DNA from 3 places in the Peribacillus sp. NPDC058075 genome. Region 2 is predicted to be linked to each of the others. Evidence: riboswitches for the same ligand, from Rfam matches in the RefSeq annotation. Region 2 holds a riboswitch; each other region holds the start of a gene.
The links. A riboswitch is a leader RNA that binds a small molecule or an ion and turns the genes downstream of it on or off. The one in region 2 is predicted to bind glycine.
Positions count from the first base shown of each region.

Region 1: it holds a riboswitch for glycine, as region 2 does, so the genes downstream of both, ACFVS1_RS02710 (amidohydrolase) here and ACFVS1_RS21395 (amino acid permease) in region 2, are expected to answer to the same signal.
Region 3: it holds a riboswitch for glycine, as region 2 does, so the genes downstream of both, gcvT (glycine cleavage system aminomethyltransferase GcvT) here and ACFVS1_RS21395 (amino acid permease) in region 2, are expected to answer to the same signal.

Region 1 is NZ_JBHVSL010000001.1:520,139-525,666, reverse strand. It holds gene ACFVS1_RS02715 (DNA translocase FtsK) at 1-2,419, opposite strand, end outside; gene ACFVS1_RS02710 (amidohydrolase) at 2,836-4,023, opposite strand; glycine riboswitch at 4,152-4,237, opposite strand; glycine riboswitch at 4,241-4,345, opposite strand; gene ACFVS1_RS02705 (DUF1444 domain-containing protein) at 4,501-5,307, opposite strand; gene ACFVS1_RS02700 (thioredoxin family protein) at 5,358-5,528, opposite strand, start outside.
Region 2 is NZ_JBHVSL010000003.1:123,804-129,331, reverse strand. It holds gene ACFVS1_RS21395 (amino acid permease) at 8-1,351, opposite strand; glycine riboswitch at 1,558-1,636, opposite strand; gene ACFVS1_RS21390 (amino acid permease) at 2,134-3,522, shown strand; gene ACFVS1_RS21385 (hypothetical protein) at 3,680-3,994, opposite strand; gene ACFVS1_RS21380 (FAD-binding oxidoreductase) at 4,240-5,528, shown strand, end outside.
Region 3 is NZ_JBHVSL010000001.1:969,080-974,607, forward strand. It holds gene ACFVS1_RS04930 (YqhG family protein) at 8-805, opposite strand; gene ACFVS1_RS04935 (DEAD/DEAH box helicase) at 783-2,471, opposite strand; glycine riboswitch at 2,848-2,935, shown strand; glycine riboswitch at 2,939-3,022, shown strand; gene gcvT (glycine cleavage system aminomethyltransferase GcvT) at 3,162-4,268, shown strand; gene gcvPA (aminomethyl-transferring glycine dehydrogenase subunit GcvPA) at 4,286-5,528, shown strand, end outside.

The DNA of each region.
Region 1 (5,528 bases), on a different contig from region 2:
TCGTACGGGAGTCGACTTGTGAAGAAACGGAAAAAGCGATCCTTGTCGGGATATTTGCCTTGATCAATCCAGTTATGACATCGACTGAAGGTCTTTGAGTGGCTACAATCAAATGGATGCCGCAGGCACGGGCCTTTTGGGCAATCCGGCAAATCGCTTCCTCTACATCAGCCGGGGACATCATCATTAAATCCGCAAGCTCATCGATGATCACCAGGATATAAGGCAGCTTGCTTGAATATTGACCGGCTTTTTCCGCTTGGTCATTAAAGCGGGTGATATCACGGACACCGGCATGCACAAACAATTCATAACGCCGTTCCATCTCCTCTACAGCCCACTTCAACGCAGCCGTAGCGGCTTTTACATCGGTTATGACTGGACTGACCAAATGCGGGATCCGGTTATATGGGGCGAGCTCGACCATTTTCGGATCGATCAACAGCAATTTCAACTCCTGCGGCGTCGCTTTATAAAGCAAGCTTACCAGCATGGTGTTGATACAGACACTTTTCCCCGACCCCGTTTGCCCGGCTATCAATCCATGCGGCATTTTCCTCAAATCCGTGATGATCGGCTGACCGGATATATCGAGCCCTAAGGCCACAGCAAGCGGTGATTCATGCTCTTGAAACTCAGTACTTTCCAAAACCTCCCGCAAAAATACAGGTTTGCTTTTCCTATTCGGAATCTCGATGCCAATTGTATGTTTACCCGGAATAGGCGCTTCCATCCGCATATCCTGAGCAGCAAGGCTTAATTTGATGTCATCCATCAGGTTCGTCACTTTATTCACCTTCACTCCCGGTTCCGGATGCACCTCGAAACGAGTTACTGCCGGTCCTTGAGTGACATTGACTACCTTTGCACGGACATTGAAATTTTTCAATGTCTCATCAAGTAATAAAGTCTGTTCCTCGAGCCACACATCATCATGCACAGCATAAGTAGGAGGTGTGAGCAATTCGATATTCGGAAACACATAGTATGGATTTTCATTTTCATCCGCTTCCCCGGTGCCAAAAACTGCCTGGTTTTCGCTCTTACTGCTTTCTGGTGCTGTCTCTGTATAAACTGCTTCTTGATACCCGGTTCCAGAAATGGGGGATTCCTGTTCCAATAGCGGCTCAAGGTTGGAACCGATGTTGGATTCGACTGTATTTTCAGGCATGGCGACGGTTTCGGAACCAACCTTAGTGTCCAAAAAGGTTGGTGAAATGGCCGGAGTCTGCTCTTTCGGCATAACTCTGCCTTCCTCCGGTTTCCGTTCAGGAATGGCGGATGGTTTCGCTTGTCCTGCCTCCATTTGGGCAGCATCATCCATTGGCCGCTTATCAGGTGAAACTACTGCCCTTTCCGAATTAAGGCTTTTTTTTTCCGACATCATTTTATGCATGAAAACATTTTTTTCCCGGTCTTGCTTAAGCATCATCACATTAAATGGGATATGTTTTTTCGGGCGTTTGTGCTGTACTTCAGGTATTGCCTCAGATGGGTCTTCAGGCATTGTCCCTTGACTAACGGATGGTTGATTGGATTGTACAGCAGCCTCCCCAGGAACCGATATCGCTTCAGGCAGTGTGTCGTCCGTCTGTTCCATGATGGATACAGCGACTTCGCGTCCAAAATCGACTTCGTTCTGTTCAATAGCCGCTTTTTCCACCGCAGGCTCTGTTATGTTAGGCTCGATTACTGCTTGTTCTGGCAGTGTCTCAATGGAATTCCTGCGAAAGAAAGCGGGTATCTCCGAATCTTCCCGTTTTTCTTCCGCTAGTTCCGGTATAAGAATGGATGGTTCTGCCGTCAATTCCTCATGTGACACTTCTTTTGGGATTTCAGGAATCGATACTGGAATCCCGATATCGGGTTCTTCTTTTTTAAGGATAGGCATTTTGCTTTCCAGTTCATATTCGACAATTTCTTCAGAAGCGACTATTTTTTTTTCCGGGCGACGGAACCCATAAATGGGTGAAGGGATCTCCGTCGGGCGGAATGGAGTATTTGAAGGGACTATTTTTGAGACTTCCTCCCGTTCAAAGTTTCTCCGTTTTGGTTCAGGATCCCTCACCGGCCTTCTCTTGTCTTTGGCCGCGTTCCCCTGTTTAGGTTCATGATTTTCCCTGTTTCTTTCCCGAGGCTTTCTTTTGTTCTGTTCACGGTCTGGAATGAGCGGAAACTTGAACTGCCCTTTTGGATATTGAAACAGGATTTTCGTATCCGGGTCTGGCGTCTGCGTCTGCGACATCTTTTCCACTTTTTGATTGTAAACCTTTATTTCTTCTTCCTTCGACTTCGAAAGCTTTGAAAAATCCATTTTCCTTAATGTCTCTTCATCAAGCGGTTCATCTATAATAATTTCTTCGATTTCGATAATTTCCTCTGCTTGGAACCATTTTTTCATCTTATTTAGCCATTTCAAAACTATCACTCTTTCTACATCTGTAGTTATGTAACTAATTCTACCAGTTATTTTAAAAATATCGAGAAAATTTAAGCTAAATTGGGGTTAGTATCTATTTTTTTATCGAACGCTTACTAACTTAGCGTATTTCGCAGAACTCCTACCCTATTAAACCCCTTCTGGAATGAGTTTAAACCTACCCATCGCGAAATAACATTAGCCCCTAGTCTACTATTTAAATAAAACACCGCTGTTAAATCTCGTTTACAAAGAGATTAAGTTTTCATGCAGCAAGAAGCAGACTGATCAATTCATTGAAGCATCCTTCACGAAACCTCCGCTGGCATCCCGAAACCCACAAAACACCGTTCGTTAATACCGAACGGTGTTTTGTGGGTTTCTGCATTTTTTTTGCAAACAAATATACCAATGGGCTATTCCCATTCATAAAAATTGCATACAACCTGGGCCACTGATTTGGATGCGATCAAAAGGGCATATTCATCAATGTCGAATTTAGGATGGTGATTGAAATATGCCTTCTCCACCCCTTTCGGTTTACAGCCAATGTAAAAGAAGCAGCCAGGAATCTTTTCGGCATAATACGAAAAATCCTCTGAACCTGAGAAGACCGGAAATTCCAAGACATTTTTAATGTCTTTGTCATTCATGCTTTCCAGACTATTTTTCACGAATCCAGTCAGTTCAGGGTCATTATATAACGGAGGATAATCAGGCACATATGTTAGCTCGCACTGAACATCAAATTCCGTTTCTATCCCTTTGACGATGCGGTGGATTTCCTTATCGATCAGCTGTTGGGTCTCTGCTGTCATATAACGGACATCCCCTTCAATTTCTATACGATCTTTAATGACATTAAAGCTTCCTTTTCCATCGAAGGAGCCGATTGTGACCACGCCCATATCAAAAGGGTTCAAACGGCGGCTGATTACAGTTTGTACGGCTGTCACGAAATGGGCGCCTGCCACAATGGCATCATTAGCCATATGCGGGGACGAACCATGGCCGCCTACACCCTTTATAGCTAGCTTGAAATAGGTCCGTCCAGCCATCGAATAGCCGCCGTGATACCCGACAACTCCTGCTGGATGGGACGGAAATAAGTGGATTCCAAAAACGGCATCCAGTTCATCCAAAAACCCTGATTCCATCATGCTTTTTGCTCCACCTGGGGGCGTTTCTTCTGCATGTTGATGGATTATTTTGATCGTACCGGATAGGGATTCTTTAAGCTCATTGATGCAGTCTGCCAGAACCAATAAGTAAGCGGTATGCCCATCGTGTCCGCAGGCATGCATGACACCTTCATTTTTTGAACGGAACGGAACCTCCGCTTCTTCTGTAATCGGCAATGCATCGAAATCTGCACGGAGACCTATCGTTTTCCCAGGTTTTCCGCCTTCGATCGTTACGATGATCCCTAATCCATTTCCTACATTCGTTTGAATCGACACGTCCTTTCCCTTATAAAAATCAATGATATATTGTGCCGTTTTCTCTTCTTTGAAGGATAGTTCCGGATTCTCGTGTAAATGACGGCGGATTTGAACCATTTCCCCTTTACGGGCTTCCAGCATGTTCATTAATTTACTTTTCACGTTCACGATCATTCTCCCCCTTATTTCAAGTTGAGCATATTAGTAAGTTCCATGTTCGCTGCAAACCTTCTTATACAAAGTGCCAAATAAAAAGGGCAGAGAAGATTGCGTAAGCTTACCGCTCCCTTCTCTGTCCTTTTACCTGAGTGTTTACCTCCATTTTGGACATGGAGATTTCCCCGTTGGTGGCACTCTTCATGCGCGCCCTCCAGAGTTGCGTTCAGCTGCGGTTCCATTTACCTGAGAGATTTGCTCCAAGATATATTTTTTGGAACTTGCTCCTTTGGTGGCTCAAAGCTACGCACTCTCCCACAACGTTCATTTGCTCATTCTATTGTTTCATTCCATATTTTCGAAATATTACAATTTTATTATCACCGATTAAAAAATAAATATCAACTCTAAGTGTCATAAACTCTATGAAACTTTAAAAGGACCGCTGCCAGATGCTGACACGGTCCTTATGTATTCAATATATTATTGTTCACGCTTTTTGTTTTTACCCATGATGAAGATGGGCTCCAACTCATTTTCTTCGTAAAGAAATGATAGAGCCGTTATTGGAACATGACCGCTGGCAAAGAAGCTCATCGCCATTTGCGCAAGAATGTCATAGCCCGTATCATTCTTCACATCGGCAATGATGATGACATCCTGATGGGGAATGGCCACAGCCATGGTTCCCTCGATCTTGTCCTTCATCTCCCGAAGCCATGATTCATTCAGGATCCTGCTGGCATCATATCCATCATTCGTGTTCAAAAAATAAAATGCATTACCTGCAACGATATCCGACTTCATTTCAGTGGAGAGGGAACGTGCATTGAAAAGGGCAATTTCACGGATCCTGTCACCCTGCCAATTTTCCCGTTGAATCATCTTTTCATCTATAAGACGGTAGGTTTTTCCTAAATCAAGGGCATAAAAAACCCGGGTTTCAGCCGTATGCTCATCGAATAAAAATGGATTTCCTTCTTCCGATTCCATTGGAAAGGAGGTCGAGCGGATGACTGGGAAAATGAACTTCTCCTTGCCTTCCATGCTGTGTTCTCCCCCCATCACATTCAGGGCCTCTTCCACGTAATAGATAATTTCATCGATGGCCTTTTCCTGTACGTTTTCATAGTTAGCAAGTACAGGAGGCAACTCGATGGTGATACCCTTTCCGGTCTTCACATTTTCCACCCGTAACGTATCTTGCTTGCTATCGAATTTGAATGTGCGATTTTCATCTTTTAAACGTTCCTTCAGAATATTTTTCAGCTTCGTGCTGTCCATTTTCATGACTGACCCTCCTCTTCATTGAAAAATCCCCAGCGAGAAGGGGATTTTGATTATAATGATTGAATGAATTCCTCAATTTGTTCTTGCGTTTTGCGATCCTTGCTCACGAATCTGCCTAGCTCTTTACCATTCTCATACGCGATGAAACTTGGTATACCGAATACATCATGAGCCGCACACACATCGATGAATTCATCACGGTCCACATGAATGAATGTAAA
Region 2 (5,528 bases):
ATTTCCTTTAGCTATATTTTTTCCGATAGTTATATAGTATCACCAATAGTATGAACCAGAATGGGGTCAAGAGCAGTGATAGTCGTGTAGCTTCAGCGAATAGCATAACAATAAGGATGAACAGGAATAATCCTAAAATGGCGTAATTGACAAATGGTGTAAAAGGAGCCTTGAAAGTCGATTTTGCTCTTAGGTCAGGCCTTGTTTTCGAATATTTGATATGGGAAATCAAGATAATGCTCCATACCCATATGAAACAGATGGCACTGATGGTCGTCACGACGGTAAATGCCTGTTCCGGTATCAGCTTGCTTAATAATGCCCCTATTGATACAACGATTGTGGATGTTAATAAGGCATTGCTCGGAACAGACTGTTTGTTTAATTTTTCCAGTTTAGCAGGAGCTTCTCCATTCCTGCTTAATGTATAAAGTATTCGGCTCGTTGAAAATAAACCGCTGTTGCATGCAGAAGCAGCGGATGTCAAAACGACGAAGTTGATGATCCCTGCAGCGACAGGAATGCCGATTAACGCAAAGACCTCTACAAATGGGCTGCTCGTGGCATCCAGTTGTGTCCATGGGTTGACGCAGAGGATGACGAATAGTGCACCAACATAGAAAAGTAAAATCCGGACAGGGATTTTATTGATGGCAGATGGAATGTTCTTTCTCGGGTTTGCCGTTTCTGCTGCGGAAACACCGACCAATTCGACACCGACAAATGAGAAGACGACCAGCTGTAATGATAATAGGAATCCGGAAATGCCATTGGGGAACATGCCCCCATGATTCCATAGGTTCGTTACGGAAACCGTTCCGGTATTGGTATTGAAGCCGATGATCAAAAGGATGATTCCCACGATGATCAAGGCGATGATCGTGATTACTTTAATGATGGCAAACCAGAATTCCAATTCACCAAATAACTTAACGGTCAATAGGTTCAATCCTAATAGAATGACTAGGCATATTAGAGCCGGCATCCATTGAGGGATATCAAACCAATATTGTATATAGACGCCAACAGCTATGATATCGGCCATTGCGGTCATGATCCAACAAAACCAATAAGTCCAACCTGTCACGAAGCCGGCCCATGGACCGACATATTCGGTCGCAAATTCTGTGAATGATGTATACCCTGCATTGGATAAGAGCAATTCCCCTAGTGCCCTCATTACAAAAAACAAGGCAACCCCTATTATCAGATAGGAAAATAAAATAGAAGGTCCTGCCAATTGTATGGCTTTTCCGGAACCTAAAAATAATCCGGTTCCAATGGTTCCTCCTATTGCAATCAGTTGTACATGTCTATTTTTTAAATCTCTTTTTAATTCTTGTTTAGCCAATTCCTACGCCCCCGTTTTTTTATAGTCTTGGTAGTGAATGAGTTTACCTGCATGGTCTTGGAGAGAGGGACGTGATTTATTCGTCCAGCTTGCCTTTCCCATTGGTTTTAAAGCTGTTGTTTTTAGTCCAACCACAAATGGACAATAAAAAAAGAGATTGGATAATACCAATCTCTTAAAGGGTTCAGAATAACAATTTTATCATTCGTTACTCTTCTGTCCTTTTGCCTGAGATTGTGAATCCTTCGGCGCTGCATCTTGTACAGTCTCTCCAGAAGCTGCTCCTGCTATAGTGTCATCCATAGCATTCATTGCTTGCTTGTATGCGGTTGTGAATAAATGTCGTCAGTGATAATCTACCACTGCTGAATCATTCATTATGCTTATAAAATAATATTGGAATTCTATCATCTATTTTTCGGTAGGTCAACAAGTTTTTTTGAAGTGAAAATGGCCATATCTGCAGTTTTATAGTGGTCTTAATTTTTATTAAGGTACTTGAAAATTTTTTTTGGGATGATCACTATTATGAAATATTGATCATCATTTTTTTAAAAAGATATTTTTAGATTAGGAAAATTGCCAAGATATATTTGGTAACTGTTTATTTCAAAAATACAATTGTATTTTTACAGAATATTTACTATTATAAGATAAGAAAACATAATTGAAGTGTTATTGATTTTTTTTAATAGAGCATTTCTAACCGCAATAATTAATAGAGGGTCGTTCGTGGTAAGGATAGAAAAGCATTACCGATATTGCATCTGGGGGAGTTAAACATGTCGAACAAGGAATTAAAGAGAGGGCTGGAAGCACGTCACATTCAAATGATAGCTTTGGGCGGAACCATCGGTGTCGGGTTATTCATGGGATCTGCGAGCACGATCAAATGGACCGGGCCCTCTGTAATGCTTGCTTATGCCATCGCAGGTATTTTTATATTTTTCATCATGCGTTCCATGGGTGAGATGCTTTATTTAGAACCGACTACAGGTTCTTTTGCAACCTTTGCGAGCAGCTATATACATCCTTTGGCAGGTTATATGACTGCTTGGAGCAATTGGTTCCAATGGGTAATTGTCGGAATGTCCGAAATCATTGCGGTTGGGTTGTATATGCAATATTGGTTCCCGGATTTACCGGCTTGGATACCAGGTGTGGTGGCCATGATCATCTTGGGGGCGGCCAACCTCATTTCAGTTAAATCCTTCGGGGAATTTGAATTCTGGTTTGCGCTTATAAAAATCATAACGATTGTATTGATGATCGTTGCCGGCCTAGGCCTTATCTTCTTTGGAATAGGGAATGGCGGGGATGCGATTGGATTATCGAATCTTTGGGCGAATGGCGGCTTTTTTACGGGAGGCTGGACAGGATTCTTCTTTGCGCTTTCCCTTGTCGTGGCATCCTATCAAGGCGTTGAGCTTATCGGCATCACAGCCGGAGAAGCGAAAGATCCAACGAAGACTGTAACAAAAGCGATCCGATCAATCATATGGCGCATATTAATTTTCTACATTGGCGCCATATTCGTCATCGTGACAGTCTTCCCTTGGGATCAACTGGACGACTTAGGAAGTCCATTCGTTTCAACCTTTGCCAAAATAGGTATCACAGCAGCAGCAGGAATCATCAATTTTGTCGTAATCACTGCGGCAATGTCTGGATGCAACAGTGGGATTTTCAGTGCAGGGCGTATGCTGTACACACTGGCATTGAATGGCCAAGCTCCGAAAATCTTTGCTAAAGTGTCTAAAAATGGAGTGCCGGCATATTGTACGATCGCTGTACTTTTAGGATTGGGCATCGGGGTTATCCTGAATTTCCTTGCCCCGCCGCAATTATTCCTTTATGTGTACAGTGCGAGTGTATTACCTGGGATGATTCCATGGTTTGTCTTACTTATCAGTGAGCTTAAATTCAGAAAGGTGAATGCCGCTGAAATGGAGAAGCATCCGTTCAAGATGCCGTTGGCCCCTTTCAGTAACTATGCGACAATAGCCTTTTTACTGATGGTGCTGGTCGGTATGTGGATCAATCCTAGTACAAGAATTTCCTTGGTTGTCGGAATCGTTTTCCTAGCCTTGGTCGTAGCAAGTTATTACATGCTGAAAATGGATAAACGAACACCATTGGATGTTAAATCCGATGATGAAATTTCGGGATAAGAAACTCTATTAGAAAGCCCTTCTCTTAATTCGAGAAGGGCTTTTTTGTCTTTGGGGATCAATTGTTGGAATTCCACGAGTAAAACGGTGGAATTCACGAGTAAATCAGCGGAATTCACGAGTAAAACAGTGGAATTCACGAGTAAAACAGTGGAATTCACGAGTAAAGCTGCGAAACTCGAGTAAAACAGCGGAATTCACGAGTAAACCAGTGGAATTCACGAGTAAACCATCGTAATTCACGAGTAAAACGGTGGAATTCACGAGTAAAACGGTGGAATTCACGAGTAAAACGGTGGAATTCACGAGTAAAACAGCGGAATTCACGAGTAAACCAGTGGAATTCACGAGTAAAGCTGCGAAACTCGAGTAAATCAGCGGAATACACGAGTAAATCAGCGGAATTCACGAGTAAACCAGTGGAATTCACGAGTAAAACAGTGGAATTCACGAGTAAAACAGCGAAATTCACGAGTAAAGCTGCAAAACTCGAGTAAAACAGTGGAATTCACGAGTAAAGCTGCGAAACTCGAGTAAAACAGCGGAATTCAAGAGTAAAACAGCGGAATACACGAGTAAACAAGTGAAACTCACGAGTAAAGCCAATTAGACGCCGTAACTAGGGATGCCAGCAGGGGGACACTTATGGAATGTGTCTTCCTGTCAGCTTTTTTCATAGGATGTAACATCATCTTTACCCGAGGAAGGGGTTATATTTTGGAAAGAGCAAAGCTTACCGGGCGGGTCGTTACACCTAATGATGCTGAGTATGAGCATGCCAGGATAAATAATAACTTAAGTTTTTCTAAATTCCCAAAGGTCATTGTGTTTTGTCAAAATTCCAATGATGTGTTGAACTCATTGAAGTGGGCCCGGGAAAATCATACACCTTTCCGGGTTAGGAGCGGCAGGCATAGTTATGAAAATTTTTCATTAGTGAATGGCGGTCTAATCATTGATATAAGTGAAATGTACAATATCAAGGTCAACCGTGAAAAAATGATTGCAAAAATCGAAGCCGGAGCTGATTTAGGTCAAGTATATAATACGCTATGGAAGTATGGCACGACGATTCCGGCTGGGACCGAAAGCAGTGTTGGTCTTGTAGGCCTTACGCTCGGCGGTGGAATAGGTATGTTATCGAGACGCTTTGGACTTACTTGTGACAATTTGCTTGAAATAGAAATGGTAAGGGCATGCGGAAAGAGGGGCGCCAAACTCATTAAAGCAAATAGGAAAATTAATAGTGATTTATTTTGGGCATGCTGCGGGGGAGGAGGGGGAAACTTTGGCATAATCACTTCCCTTACCTTCATGGTACACCCAGTATCAAGGGTATCTATTTTCTCCGTCACATGGGGATGGACAGATTTTGAAGCGGTGTTTGAAGCCTGGCAGGATTGGGCCCCTCAAGTTGAAGAGTGTTTAACTTCTGAAATCGAATTCAAGTCAAAGGAAGTAAACCAAATTATCGCTCAAGGTGAATTTGTTGGGCCGTCATATAGGCTGCAGCAGCTTCTAAAGCCTTTGACGAGAGCTGGTTCTCCAACAAATATCATGATAAAGGAAGTCCCGTACATTGATGCTGTGCAATTTTTTAATGATCCAAGTGGAAATCGACCGGCCTATCGCAAGCGGTCGGGGTCTTTCATTGAAAAACCTTTTCAACGGCAAGCAATCTTGACGATGAAGCATTTTCTGGAAAACGCTCCAAATGAAAATGCAGCCATTTGGCACCAATCCCTAGGAGGGGCAGCTGGCCGTGTGGCCCCATATGAAACGGCTTTTTATTATCGGGACGCCATCATCGCCCAGGAGTATCTCGCTACATGGACGGATCCAAAAGAAGAGCGGCAAAACATCCAGTGGATCAAAGAACTTAAATGCGCTTTGTCACCATATACTACAGGTGACTACGTGAATTGGCCGGATATCCTCATCGAAGATTGGCCAACTGCGTACTATGGAGAAAATTTCAAGCGGCTTCGGGAAGTGAAAACGAGATA
Region 3 (5,528 bases), on a different contig from region 2:
TCTTTACTTATCCCAATGCCCTATCTGAAAGGTAAAATAACCCTCCGTTGATGATGGATATTCGGATGTTGGGTTCATATTGAGCTTTTAAGGCATCTTTTTCGGTAAAATAGCTTTCACTTTTTTCGTCCATATCCTTGTAAAAATGCTCCAATAAATTCAAGTCATTCTGCCAGCGAAGCATGGCTTCCTCTGCCCAGGAATGGTCATCATCCTCGAAACTGGTCCTGATGTATGTATCCAATCTTGCCAATCCGCTCTTGGGCATGATGAGCGGTGAAAGCGTAAAGGAGTAATCGGGTATTTTTGGGGTGACCTTTATCGGTAAAACCCGGTGGTGAAACTTTTCCATGATCTCACCTGAGATTAAATTCAGTCCGATCGACATGAAGGTATCCTTTTTACGGTCGCATTGATAGGATATTTTCACATTCAGGGTCAGCCAAGGAAACAAAGGATTATTTCCCCCTTTTGTTGGAGGGGTATCCTCAAAAAGTCTAGTATACCCTGCCAGCTTTTTGGTAGATTGAATAATCTGGTGAAGGCGAGGGGAGCCAAAATAAATCATTTCTCCCTTTAAATCGGATGGAGCTTGTTCTGGATCGGTAATGAAAGTCATCTGTGCTGGGTTCGGAATGCCACCTGTTTTTTCTAGATAATGCCAATAAAAGGGTCTGTTCATTAATTCTTTATCCATATCAATCGTCAATTGGACTGTAAGGTGGGTTGGTGCATTATCCAGTATTTCACAATCGTTGGCTTTGAAGTATGTTAATAAAAAATCATGAATTTCCTGTTGCTGCATGAACCTCACCTTCCTTCATTGATTGAGCGAATTGGATTAACGATGAAAAATTATCCATCTTGATTTTCATTTCACCCTCTGTTTTGGATTCGCCGACCACATCAATCAAATATTCTTCAATGTTGTTAATATCCAGTTTGGTTAGAATATCATCCAATTCGCCGATTACTTTCTCGAATAAATTTATTTTTTCATATAGTAATTTCAGAATATGTTCTTCTACTGTATTTTTCGTGGCAAAGTTATAAATCATCACATCTTCTTCCTGACCAAGGCGGTGTATCCGTCCAATTCTCTGTTCGAGCCTCATCGGGTTCCATGGCAGGTCAAAATTAATCAAGTGATGGCAAAACTGAAGGTTTATCCCTTCCCCGCCAGCTTCTGTTGCAATTAATACCTGTATATTCTTTTGGAATAATTCTCGCATCCAGTCTTTCTTTCCGCGCTTAAAACCGCCTCGGAAAGGAACTGAAGAAATTCCATTCTGCTGCAGGTACCATTGTAGATAAAGCTGCGTCGCCCGGTATTCGGTAAAGATAATGACTTTATCATCAATTTTCTTGATCAGTTCCAAAGCTTTTTCAGCCTTGGAGTTCTGAACCGTTTCATTCACTTTAGAAAATAAGTCATCAAGTTTTGCCAAAAAGTCAGGGGAAGGCTGATCATATTTAGCTTTCATATTCTTTAATGTATAAAAGACCGCCTCTCTGCTGCTGCATGCTTCCCTTTGGAGAGTGAGAGCCGAAAAGGCATTTCCTTTAGAACCATCCGAAATAGGTTTGAATTTGGAAACGGCATCGTACAATGCTTGTTCCGTTGGAGAAAATTCAATGGTGATGGTCTCCACATGCCGTTTTGTCCATTCGATACCAGTATCGGCCCGCCGGTTTCGAATCATGACAGTGTTGACAAGTTCCTTTAGGTGTTCATCTTCAATGATGTTCCGGCCCTTCCCTTTATACTTTTCCGAAAAAAGTGAGGCATTTCCCAAGTGGCCCGGTTTCAATAACGAAACGAGGTGGAAAATTTCCTCGACTTTATTTTGAATCGGAGTGGCTGTCAGGAGTAAACAAAATTTCTTTTTCAGATTTTGAACGAATTCATAATTCTTCGTCTTATTATTTTTAAGTTTATGAGCTTCATCAATAATGATGAAGTCGTATTCCTGCTTGAAAATGATATCTCGATGTGGAGCGCGTTTCGCTGTATCAATGGATGAAATGACCACATCACAGGAGTCCCAAACATAACTTTTTCTCTGAACGACTGCCGGTATATGAAACTTTGTATTCAATTCAAAAGCCCATTGTGTGACAAGGGAAGCCGGAACAAGGATCAAAACTTTTTTTACAAGGCCCCTAATCATATACTCTTTTAGTATCAATCCAGCTTCAATTGTTTTTCCGAGCCCTACCTCATCAGCTAAAATGGCCTTTCCATTCATTTTTTCCACCACTTGCTTGGCTGCTTCCAATTGATGCGGAAGCGGGGTTAACTGCGGAAGGTGCTTGGGCGCCTGTAAACCTTCAAAATCAGGGATGATAAGATTTTCCTCCATTTGAACCGCCAGCTTATAAAGCTCCCAATTTCCCCATGGACCGTCATTTTCCATCTTTTGCAGAAACTCGTCATTCCATTCAGAATTAAAGGATATATTGATTTTCATAGAAATAACTCCCTCTTAAATCATAATTTCCTTAATAAAAGGTCAAAACCCGAACATTTCGTATGTGAAGTAAGAAAAATATTTCTCTTCAAAAGATATTGCAGAGATAAGTTTCTTAGGGTAGGATATAAGTATATTTAGAAAATTCCAATTTTCAAATGCTTCAAAGAATCTTTGTACATCGATTTTACAGTTCGCGTTTTCTTAGTATGGGCTATAGGCTCTTAATTTATCCAAGATTACTGAAGGAGACCAATCAAACGGTTTCTGATGTTTCAGGAGAATTGGCAGAGAATGCATTCCATGATGCTCAGGGGTTTTACCGATGCTTGGTGGCTTATTCGCTTCCTTTCATTGGTAGACCATTTATATGCGGGTGAAGATAAGGGGAGAGACTACGGATGTAGCGCCGAAGGAGCAAACTTAGCAGTGAATCTCTCAGGCAAAAGAACTCTTATTGGACGCAACTCTGGAGAGCGCCGCCCGGATTGGGACGGCCACCAAAGGGGAAAACCTATTACATAGGTAAACTTTCAGGTTTCAGGACAGAGAAAAAGCTCAAACGGGCTTTCTCTGTCCTTTTTTGTGCTTTTTTCACATCATGAATCAGGATATATCTGATGCGTAATGACAAGAAGCTTTTTGATAATGAAGCCCATTAATTTTAAAAAATCTGAAGGGGGTCATTTTTTGACCAATTTAAAAAGAACACCACTATTTGAGGTTTATCGTGAATACGGAGGCAAAACGATTGATTTTGGCGGCTGGGAACTTCCTGTCCAATTTTCGGGTATAAAAGACGAACATGAAGCCGTACGAACAAAAGCGGGGTTATTCGATGTTTCCCATATGGGGGAAGTCGATGTTAAGGGTCCTGGAAGCCTTTCCTTTTTACAGAAGATGCTGACCAATGATATATCAAAGCTGCAACAGGGCGGTGCCCAATATACCGCCATGTGTTATGAAAACGGAGGCACGGTCGATGATCTTATCGTGTATAAAAGGGCCGAGGACGACTATCTGCTTGTGGTCAATGCAGCGAATACAGAAAAAGATTTCAATTGGCTGCAAGCTAATTTAACGGAAGATGTCCAAATTACGAATGTATCGAGTGACTATACACAGCTGGCACTTCAAGGACCATCTGCAGAAAAGATATTACAAAAATTATCGGGAAATACTGACTTAAGTGAAATTGGATTTTTCAAGTTCAAGGAAAATGTCCTGATCAACGGTATCTCCACGCTGGTATCCCGTACTGGATACACTGGTGAGGATGGCTTTGAGATATATAGTGACAGTGAAAATGGTCCTGCCCTTTGGAAGGCGATTATGGATGCCGGAAAGGAAGAGGGGGTTCAGCCGATTGGTTTAGGTGCTCGTGATACCCTGCGTTTTGAAGCGAAACTGCCGCTTTATGGACAGGAGCTTTCAGCGGACATCACCCCGATCGAAGCCGGGATTGGTTTTGCAGTAAAAGTGGATAAGGAAGTGGATTTTTTCGGGAAAGCCGTTCTTGCTAAGCAAAAGGAGAAAGGAGCTCCCCGCAAGCTTGTGGGAATCGAGATGATTGACCGTGGCATTCCACGTCATGGGTATAAGGTCTATAGCGGTGATAAAGTCATTGGCGAGGTCACGACCGGTACCCAATCACCAACGTTGAAGAAAAACGTGGGATTGGTACTTATCGATAAGGAATTTTCGGTGCTGGAAGCGGAAGTCGAAGTGGAAATCCGTTCCAAACGTTTGAAAGCCGTTATCATACAAACACCTTTTTATAAAAAACCACGTAAATAGAGAGGAATGGTCATTAGATGAAACATCGTTATTTACCCATGACAGAGCAAGATAAACAAGAAATGCTGGAAGCGATAGGGGTATCTTCTGTTCAAGAACTTTTCAATGATATCCCTGAAAGCGTTCGTTTTCAAGGAGAATACGATATCAAGCCTGCTAAATCGGAACCTGCATTAATGAAAGAATTATCAAGGCTTGCTGCCAAGAATGCGGACCTTAAAACCTATGCTTCCTTCCTTGGTGCGGGTGTCTATGACCATTACGCGCCGGTCATTGTCGATCATGTTTTATCCCGTTCTGAGTTTTATACGGCTTATACACCTTATCAGCCTGAAATTTCACAGGGGGAGCTTCAGGCGATCTTTGAATATCAAACGATGATATGTGAATTGACGGGCATGGATGTAGCTAACTCCTCCATGTATGACGGCGGGACGGCGCTAGCTGAAGCAGCCATGCTTGCTTCAGGCCAGACACGACGCAAGAAGATTCTCATTTCAGGAACCGTTCATCCTGAATCAAGAGAAGTCGTTAAGACATATGCGAAAGGGCAACGCGTGGAAGTGGTCGAAATTCCTTATAAAGACGGTGTGACGGACTTAGCTGCTTTAAGGGAATTGGCGAATGAGGAAGTTGCAGGAGTGATCGTGCAATATCCGAACTTTTTTGGCCGCATCGAGCCATTGAAAGAAATGGAAGAAATCATACATGGTGTCAAGTCGATGTTCATCGTTTCCAGTAATCCGCTTGCATTGGGAGCTTTGACATCCCCTGGTGCACTTGGTGCAGATATCGTAACGGGGGATGCTCAGCCATTCGGCATTCCAGCGGCATTCGGTGGACCTCATTGTGGATATTTTGCCGTTACTAATAAACTTGTTCGGAAAGTTCCGGGCCGCCTCGTCGGTCAAACAGTGGATGAAAATGGTAAAAGGGGATTCGTACTGACGCTTCAAGCCCGAGAACAGCACATTCGCCGTGACAAAGCCACTTCCAACATTTGCTCCAATCAAGCTTTGAATGCGTTGGCAGCTTCTGTTGCAATGACCGCGCTTGGGAAAAAGGGTGTCAAAGAAATGGCCGTGCAAAATATCCAAAAAGCTCATTATGCGAAAAAAGCAATTATGGCAAAAGGGGTGGAAGTGATATTCGATGGTCCTTCTTTCAATGAATTTGTCATTAAACTGCCTTCTTCGTTTTCAGAAATCAATAAAAACCTTTTTGAAAAAGGGATGATCGGCGGCTTTGATTTAGGGACGG